Regions from separate parts of the Psychrobacillus sp. FSL H8-0510 genome, predicted to be linked through region 3. Evidence: riboswitches for the same ligand, from Rfam matches in the RefSeq annotation. Region 3 holds a riboswitch; each other region holds the start of a gene.

Region 1 (3,208 bases), 3.1 Mb from region 3:
AGCATGGCATTAAGCTCTCTTCTGTTTATCCACAATAAAAACGTTCCGATAATAACAAAAGGTAAGGCCATCTGCACAAAGCTCCAGCCTCGCATCGACACACTACCGAGCAACCATCCAATAATTTGACGCAACTCTTCACCAGTTAAAGCAATCATTAACGAAATTACAGATCCCAAAAAGGAACTAAAAATAATTCCTGTTAAAATAATCGTCTCCATTTTCATCCCACGATCTACTAGCTTGGCGAATGAAATAACTAATAGCATTGTCACTAACGCACCAACCATACTAAAGACAGGTAATGTAAATATCCCTAAAAACGGTATGGAAATCCCGAAAAAGAGCGTAGCCACAGCACCGACCGAGGCACCGGACGAGACTCCTAATGTATAGGGGTCAGCAAGCGGGTTTTTAAGCAAACTTTGAAATGCAGCACCAGCAATCGCCAAAGATGCACCTACTAAACCAGCTAGTACCACTCGCGGCATACGAATCTTCCAAACGATATTGGTCGCTATCGCATCGGCCCCCGTATCCCATAACGTTTGGATCGGCACCTTCACAGAACCGACCGATACACCAAGCCAAATTGCTAACAAAAGCACAAAAATGGACATGATGTAACCGATCATTGATTTACTCACTAAAAGCCTCCGGATAGATTGCTTTCGCAATTTCTTCTAATCCTTCCACTAAACGTGGACCTTGTCTGCTCGTCGTGTCTTCATTTACTTGTATCACTGCATCATTTTGAATAGCAGTAACTGTATCAAATCCATCACGTTGTTTCACTTGTTCTACAATACCTTCTACGTAATCGTATGTGATAAGCATTACATCTGGGTTACGACTTACAATTTCTTCGGGATCAATTTTTACCCAACCTTCTTGATCCTCCATAATATTTGTAGCATTCAACATATTTAATATCTCTTGCATGAACGTTCCATTCCCTGTTGTATAAATTTCTGGAACATCCGAAGTTTCAACAAATACAGTTTTCTTCGATTCTACTTTTTGTACTTTTTGTTGGATATCTTCTACTTTTACTTTCATGTCTTCTACAATTTTTTGGGCTTCTTTAAGTTTCCCAGTAGCTTGACCCATTTCTTCAATAGTTGTATATGTTTCATCAAAATCCTTAGCGTCACTCACCACATACACCAAAATATTCGAATCACGTAGTTGTTGCAGTCCAGCTTCCGCCATTCCTACAATCGATTCATGCGCAAACACAATGTCCGGATCTAACGAAAGGATTTTTTCCACATTGAACTCCATGCCACCGATTTTTTCTTTCTCTAATGCCTCTTCTGGATAGCTTTCAAAATCGTTTACCCCTATAATTTCCTCATTCAACCCAAGTGCAAATAAGATCTCTGTATTACTAGGAATCATGGAGATGATTTTCTCCGGAGCTGCCTCTAACGTAACTTCTTCTCCAACGGCATCCGTCAATGTCATTGGGAATCCTATATTTTCACTGGCCGACTGCTCCGTCTCAGTACTTTCTACCTTTTTCGTTTCTTCCTGTGCGCATCCAACTAATAAAAGTACCGCCATTACAGCGATTAACCATCGTTTTTTCATTTTACATTCCTCCTAATTTAGACAATAAAAAATCTCCCATCCTATGATGAGAGATAGATAGGTATAAACCTGCGCGAAGTCACAACGAGCCAGATCTACACCAAACCTATCCTCGTAGGTAACGGGTGCAAAGCATATAGGCAGGTTTTCTGACTCGTGATATGTTCTATCACTTACAGTGGCGGGACCGTGCTGGACTTTAACCAGCTTCCCTTTTAACTCCAGCAATCCATTGCGAGAGCACCTCTATGCATTAAATTATTCATATTGCTTTGCCTTCATTATACCTTATTTTATACAACTGTCGACTTCGTTTTGAGTGAAGCGTTGCCTGACCTTTGAGATAATGTACATCTTTCTCCAGGTTGGTGATATTACTCTCGTCTATTGGATTACTCGCGAATGATTGGTGGTTACCCGCTTTGGAAGCCCTATTACTTGCGCTCCCGTTTGAAATACTCGCGGATGAAACTGTGTTTACTTACTCTGGCGGGGCATTTACCCTCGTACCGGGAATTACTTCCATCATAATATCTATCTGTATTTTAAAAAACCCTCGACCGAAGTCGAGGGTTTGCAGTTTGTATTACATTTGTTCTGGAGCAGATACACCTAGTAAACGTAAGGCATTTGCAATTGTTTCTCGCGCAGCAGTTACTAGTGCCAGACGAGCTTCTGTTTGAGGAAGATTATCCGCATTTAATACTTTGTCTGCGTTATAGAAGCTATGGAAAGTCGTTGCTAGTTCTTGGATATAGATTGCAATACGGTGAGGAGCACGAAGTTTTGCAGCATCTGCAACTATCTGTGGGAAGTCACCAATTTTTTTAAGTAAGTCTAATTCTTTTTCACTTTGCAATAATTCAAGTGAATCAGTCGATACTTTCATTCCTTGCGTTTCTGCTGAACGTAAAATCGAACAAATACGTGCGTGTGCATATTGAGCGTAGAATACTGGGTTTTCATTGGATTGAGAAACAGCTAAGTCTAAATCGAAATCCATATGTGAGTCACCTGAACGCATACCGAAGAAATAACGTACTGCATCCAGTCCTACTTCTTCTACAAGTTCACGCATGGTAACAGCTTTACCTGTACGTTTACTCATTTTCATTTTTTCGCCGTCTTTATATAATTGGACCATTTGAATAATCGATACTTCTAGTTTTTCACGCTCATATCCAAGTGCTTCAATGGCTGCTTTCATACGTGGAATATAGCCATGGTGGTCTGCTCCCCAAATATTAATCAGTTGATCGAATCCACGAACTAACTTATCTTCATGGTACGCAATATCTGGTAATAAATAAGTGAAAGAACCATCACCTTTAATAAGCACGCGATCCTTATCATCTCCAAATGTCGTCGAACGGAACCATGTAGCTCCTTCTTCTTCAAAAATATGACCATTTGCACGTAACTTATCTAAAGCCACTTCAATTTTGCCGTTCTCATATAAAGAAGTTTCCGAGAACCAGTTATCAAAACCAACACGGAAATCAGCTAAGTCTTTTTGTAGTTTTGCAAGCTCTACTTTTAACCCATGTGCACGGAATGCTTTGTAGCGTTCTTCATCTGACATAGAGACAAATTTATCGCCATGTTCTGCAACAAG
Region 2 (3,208 bases), 3.5 Mb from region 3:
GCTTGCAGTACTTCCAGCTATGATCGATGTTGAAGAGTTCGGAGCAACTGCCATTAAATATCCGTTCCGTATCCCACTTTCCCCTACAATATCCCGTAATTCATTCCACTCTTTACTATCGTATTGACGATTGTCAAAATAAACTCCTGTTTGCCAATCTGACCCTTCAAATAATGGATATGCCCCTTTTTCCTTCGCAAGCTCCGCAGAAGCTTTAATCGTTAAGTATGCAATTTTTTCATACAATGAATCCGCAAGCTCAACCGCTTCATCAGACTCCCAGCGAATACTCTTTAGTGCCAGTAAATGATGCCATCCAAATGTCCCAAGCCCAATCCCTCTGTACCTAGAATTTGTACGTTCCGCCTGAGGAACTGGAATCATATTTAGATCAATCACATTGTCGAGCATCCGAACCTGAATTTTTATAAGCTTTTCTAATACATCTGCCGGAACTGCATTCCCTAAGTTTATAGACGACAGATTACATACGACAAAATCCCCTGGTTTACGACGAGTGACAATGATATCGTCTTCAATTTGAATCGACTCAAATGTAGTTGCACTTTGGTTTTGGAAAATTTCCGTACAAAGATTACTACTATAAATCATCCCTGCATGCTTGTTAGGGTTGCTGCGATTGACTTCATCGCGGTAAAACATAAACGGTACTCCTGTCTCTAGCTGAGAACGCATAATTCGCTTCATCAAGTCGATAGCGGGAACAGTTTCACGAGACAAGCGATGATCGCTAACACATTCCTCGTACTTTTGGCGGAATGATCCATCGCCACGTTTTTCATCATAAAAGTCCTCCAAAGAATAGCCTTTAAGCTGACGAACTTCATGAGGGTCAAATAAATGCCATTCCTCTCTAGCATCGACTTTCTCCATGAATAAATCGGGCAAACATACACCAGTAAAAATATCGTGCGCTCGTAGTCGTTCATCACCGTTATTTAAACGTAAATCTAAAAATGTAAATATATCTTTATGCCAAACATCTAAATACACAGCTACTGCCCCTTGGCGTTGCCCAAGCTGATCAACACTTACTGCTGTATTATTAAGTTGTTTAATCCAAGGAAGCACACCACTGGAAGCACCAACAAAACCTCTAATAGAAGATCCACGGCTACGCACTTTGCCCATATACACACCTATACCCCCGCCAAATTTGGATAGGGTTGCAACGTCCGTATTGCTATCGTAGATTCCTTGAAGGCTATCGTCTACCGTATCGATAAAGCAGCTAGAGAGCTGTCCATGAGGCTTACCTGCATTAGATAGTGTTGGTGTTGCTACTGTCATATATAGGTTGCTCATCGCCCAATAGGATTCTTTTACTTTCTCTAAACGATTTTCTTGCTCATCCTTCATCAGTGTCATTGCAATAATAAGCCAACGTTCCTGAGGCAGTTCGACTATTGTTTTATCAAAGTCCTTCGCTACATATCGATCTAATAGTGTTTTTAGACCGATATAAGTAAATAAATAATCTCTTTCCTGTACGAGGATTTCAGATAGCTGCTCTAGTTCTTGTAGTGAGTATGCTTGTTTAAGACGTTTATCGTAAATGCCTTTATCACTTAACAGTTGAACATTACTAGCAAACTTTGTGTACACTGCATCCACAGTTGTGTTTCTTCTCTCAGCTACTTGTTCATACACCTGCGCTAAATGAACTCTTGCTGCTACAAAGGTCCAGTACGTTTCTTGTTCATCTAGAAAACTTAATGCTTCTAGTGACATTGACTTCGACCAAGCAGCTATTGTACCTTCCGGGTGTTTTTGCATCCATCTTTCATGTGTTTTTATAAGAGGAGTAATTTTTTCCTCCCCAAATTCTTTTGTTAGATTATGTAGGACTTCTTGTTTCGTTGTGTTTGAGATGATTGTCATTTGAATTCCTCCTATTTTTTAAACGGTTACAGTTATGTGGCACTTCCCTCCAAACCACAAAACAAAAAAAGCGATGACACAGCCATCTTCGGCTGAGACATCGCTCAAAATTAAAAGTGTAGGATACAACAAGACATATCAATCATTCGAGATAGAGGCCTTCGCTCCCACCTCTCAACCCCCGAAGAAAGTGTTGCTTACCGATGAAAAGGCAGGTCTACTGGCTCGTGTTTCATCCTTCTGTTGTCCTTCCCACGATCACTCGCAGTGGCTATTCAACAGTCGTCCACACTTACAGTTGCGGGGACAGCTTCGGCATTTTACCGAATTCCCTTTTAAACCATAAAGGTACCTTTTCATCGTTAACATACTATATATTGTGTTTAGTTCATTTATATAATCTAACATATTGTGTTTAACTGAGCAACTCCTAATTCAAGCTGTCAATTCTCTAGGGGAACTAATACATCAAGTGATTCAGCGATTTTTAGCTAAAATCACTTGATATTATTTTTGCAAACATTACTTTTGACCACTCAATCGACCCTCACTCTTTAGGGTGAAGAAATACCAGGATTTTACCATCCTGTGCTTCATTCGAATAGAGTTCAGCTTCATTATCTGGAACTCCAATTTCCATAAGAGCATGTTTTAATCCTCCAGAACCAGAGTTGGCTCCTACTACTGCTCCGCCAATTGTTGTAATAATTGGACCTGCAGCCAACACAGCACCAAACCCTGGGATTAATATAGTGGATAACCCTGCTATCACCCCTGCTATTCCAATTGCTCCTCCAGTTACAGCTCCAACAATTGCTCCATCCTTTGTGGAGGGTTTTAATTCCTGTGCGATTTCAGATGTTTCATTTATATTTTTAGCAATAACTGAAATTTCTTCGGTTGTATAGCCCTTCGCTTTTAAATCTTCCACAACTTCAGCTGCTTGTTGTTCATTTTCGTATACGCCAACAATATGATTCTTCATTAAAAATTACCTCCTGATTGCTTTTCCTATGTATTCTTTACCCGATCTTTAGTTCTTCTAGACACCTTAAAGCTTCAATCCCTATATAATTTAAGTGAACACGTTCACAATCTTTTATTTCAAAATAAATAACCAGTAGTAGGGACAATCATTATCCAATATTCATCCTTTTTCCTTAACAAATTCTTTCTTTTAAAGAGAGACGTGCTTTTCTTATTTCACTAAGTAGTCCATACCAAATCCACTCAAAAAAAGCACTGCCAGAGGCAATGCTTTTTCCCTATAGTTTTAGTCCTACTCCACGAACTACTTAACAAAATT
Region 3 (3,208 bases):
AAAGAGTACTTTAGATTTTAACGTTGGAATCATATCAAATTCAGTTTTCTGGGCGAATACACCGAGCCCATCCCCAATGGAGGCATTTGTTAAGCCAGTAACAGCTACTAGTTCACCTGCTATAGCCTGATCTGTAGTTTTAAATTTATTGCCGCTATATTGGCGGATTTGCGTTATTTTTTCAGTTTGTTCATTGTAAGTTACACTGTCGCGTACTTTCAATGTCCCATTCACTAACTTCAAATAGGTAACACGATTCCCACTTTCATCATGTCTTATCTTATACACCTGTGCTGCAAATACATCGTCTGATTTATAGGAAGTAGTGGTTAACGAATCTAGTTTTTCTAGAAATTCGACAATACCTATATCTTTCAATGCTGAACCACTAGCACAAGGAAAGATTTTGTTTTCTTTCACCATTTGTTTAAGCGTTTGTGTCCATAAGTCTTTATCGAATCCACTGTCCATATAAGTTTCTAAGAGAACTTCATCTCGCTCTGCAAGAAATTCAATTAGTTCTTCGTCAAAAGATGTCGTTATATCACACACATTTTCTGATAAGGTGGAGCGAATTTCAGCAAGAACGCTTGTTGGATCCGTGCCTTCATAATCGGTTTTATTGATAAAGAAAAAGGTAGGGACATGGTGTTTTCGCAGTAATTGCCAAACAGTTTCCGTATGTCCTTCAATGCCGTCTACAGCACTAATAATAATGATGGCATAGTCCATCACTTGGATAGCACGTTCCATTTCTGGAGAAAAATCGACGTGTCCCGGAGTATCGATAATATAGTAGGTAGAATTGTTGTAGGTAAAGATTCCTTGATCGGCAAATATAGTAATTCCTCTATTTTTCTCTATAGTATGACTATCAAGAAACGAGTCTTGATGGTCCACTCGTCCTCTATGTCTAATGGTATTTGTATGGTAAAGCAGTTGCTCTGAAAAAGTAGTTTTTCCAGCATCTACATGTGCAAGAATTCCAATAGTTTTGTGCATGTACTCACCTCTGAACTTAATTATAGCAAATTAGGGCGAAAACACCTGTATCAGTGCTATACTAGATAGACTAACAACGTAGAAAGAAGGTACAATTCATGCAATATTCGAAATCGAAAATGGAAGAACTAGTGAAATATAGCCCAGAGTTAAGCAAACGTTTAAAAGAGGTTATGAAGGAGCATGATTTAGAGAAAAGCTTTGCTTTAAAAGCTCTTTATCATTCTGAAGTAAAAGACGGCGGTAAATTTCAAAGAGACTATCAAGACCTATAAAAAAGTGAACCGATTAAAATCGGTTCGCTTTTTTTATTTAATCTTCTTTCATTCCTGAAATCTCACCTTTAATTTGTTTATATGCTTTTTGTAAATTGAGTACATATTTAGTTTTGTCTTGTTCGTGTATTTCTGAGATAGTATCAATTTCTTTTCCAAAGGCTTCAAATATCAAATCCAGTGAAATGGATGAGCTTCCAATATTATTAGTCATTAATACATTTTTAAATCTATTTATATAATCTTCTTTCGTGCCGATAGTCATTTCAACATTCCTTTCTTCAACATAAAAAAGCATCCTCTTTTAAAAGAAGATGCTAGTTGGATATGATTGGTTGTTGTCGAGACGTTTGAAACGTAACAAAATACACACTGAAAAGAGTCAATATCTCCAGTGTTTTCATTGCGCTTTTTCGTACGACAGCAATTTCAAGCATTTGCTTGTTCATAGCTGCACTTAACACCCCCTATCCGCGTAGGTTTTTGGTGTGTACTTGAAATAGGCAGGTCTCCTGGCTCATGGTCATCGCTTTTCTATCCTTCCCATAATGACATACAGTGGATATAGTAGAATTGCTCCCATTTACAGTTGCGGGACAGCGTCGGTTTTTCACCGACTTCCCTTTTAAGTTCATTTACTTTCGTAAACGAACACCTAAGTCTACACATTATTCAATTGTTCTTTTACTATAACATAAAAAATTTAATATTCAGTTGATAGAAAGTTAAAACCGAGCTTTATTGTAAATCTATAAATCTATTTGCTTTTTATAGTTTATAATTAATGTAATATTCAAACAAGTGTTAGTCTATAATAAAATAAATAGATTTTCTATAGGGGGGAAGAATTTTGGAAGAGCTTGTGAGCGAGGTACAAAAACTCGTAGAACAGTCAAAAGGCACTTGGGGAATCGTCTTAGAGGACTTAAATTCAGGGGAGAAATGGGAACATAATGAACAGGAGCTTTTTTATGCGGCAAGTGTCATTAAGGTACCAATCATGGCCTCAGTTTATAGAGCAGTGGATCGAGGAGACTTTTCTTTAATGGACTTAATCATCCTCAATGAAAAAGAGTATGTGGGAGGTTCTGGTGTATTGCAACATTTTACTCCAGGATTATCTCTTCCCCTTCAAGACATCATAATGCTGATGATTATTCAAAGTGATAATACGGCAACTAATCTACTAATCGACCTTGTAGGAGTTGACGATATCCAAAATTCTATGAAGGAAGCAGGAATGGTATATAGTACTTTTTATAACAAGCTCATGTTGAGTAAGTCTAATCCCAAAGGTGCTAATCGGATAGCAGCAGCGGATATAGCTATACTTTTACATAAGATGGCTATGGGAGATTTAGTGAGTGGTAAAGCAAGCCGTCAAATGGTAGAAGTGATGAAGAAACAACAGGTACGTGATTGTTTACCTGAAAGGTTACCGTCTCCATACTCTAATTTTGATTATGGGATGACGCCATGGGAGTTAGCCAATAAGACTGGATGGATTCCTGGAACACGTCACGACGCTGGAATCTTTTATGTAGGGAATCGAAAGTTAATTGCAACGGTTTTATCAAAGGATGAAGATGATTTACTTTCGAAACGAATTCTTGCTCAAATTGGAGAAGAAATATACAAATACTTACGGTAAATTGGTTAAAGACGACATGGATATACAACGCATGTCGTCCGTAACTATTTCAGATTAGGAAACTTCAGTAATCGAGTTAAGTTTGATTTAGGCTACGAACCAAGGCCCTTCCTGCTTCTCTTCCTGTAAAGATACAACCACCTAAAAATGTCCCTTCTAAAGAGCGATACCCATGAACTCCTCCTCCACCAAAGCCAGTTACTTCACCGGCTGCATAAAGCCCAGGGACGGCAAGTCCTTTATTATTTAGTACCCGGCCGTCGAGATCAGTTTGCAATCC

What was found. Region 3 has a riboswitch for cobalamin ahead of MHI40_RS18985 (hypothetical protein). Riboswitches for the same ligand answer to the same signal wherever they lie in the genome.
Region 1: linked by a shared signal. The riboswitch ahead of MHI40_RS02975 (ABC transporter substrate-binding protein) and the one ahead of MHI40_RS18985 (hypothetical protein) in region 3 are both predicted to bind cobalamin.
Region 2: linked by a shared signal. The riboswitch ahead of MHI40_RS01110 (ribonucleoside-diphosphate reductase subunit alpha) and the one ahead of MHI40_RS18985 (hypothetical protein) in region 3 are both predicted to bind cobalamin.

Annotation. Positions count from the first base shown of each region.
Region 1 is NZ_JBBOYZ010000001.1:595,126-598,333, reverse strand. Features, by position in the region: gene MHI40_RS02980 (FecCD family ABC transporter permease) at 1-635, opposite strand, end outside; gene MHI40_RS02975 (ABC transporter substrate-binding protein) at 640-1,593, opposite strand; cobalamin riboswitch at 1,716-1,856, opposite strand; gene argS (arginine--tRNA ligase) at 2,180-3,208, opposite strand, start outside.
Region 2 is NZ_JBBOYZ010000001.1:213,692-216,899, reverse strand. Features, by position in the region: gene MHI40_RS01110 (ribonucleoside-diphosphate reductase subunit alpha) at 1-1,902, opposite strand, end outside; cobalamin riboswitch at 2,096-2,273, opposite strand; gene MHI40_RS01105 (general stress protein) at 2,450-2,887, opposite strand.
Region 3 is NZ_JBBOYZ010000001.1:3,720,209-3,723,416, reverse strand. Features, by position in the region: gene MHI40_RS18995 (translation factor GTPase family protein) at 1-1,002, opposite strand, end outside; gene MHI40_RS18990 (hypothetical protein) at 1,101-1,277, shown strand; gene MHI40_RS18985 (hypothetical protein) at 1,315-1,542, opposite strand; cobalamin riboswitch at 1,763-1,951, opposite strand; gene MHI40_RS18980 (serine hydrolase) at 2,128-2,928, shown strand; gene MHI40_RS18975 (FAD-binding dehydrogenase) at 3,005-3,208, opposite strand, start outside.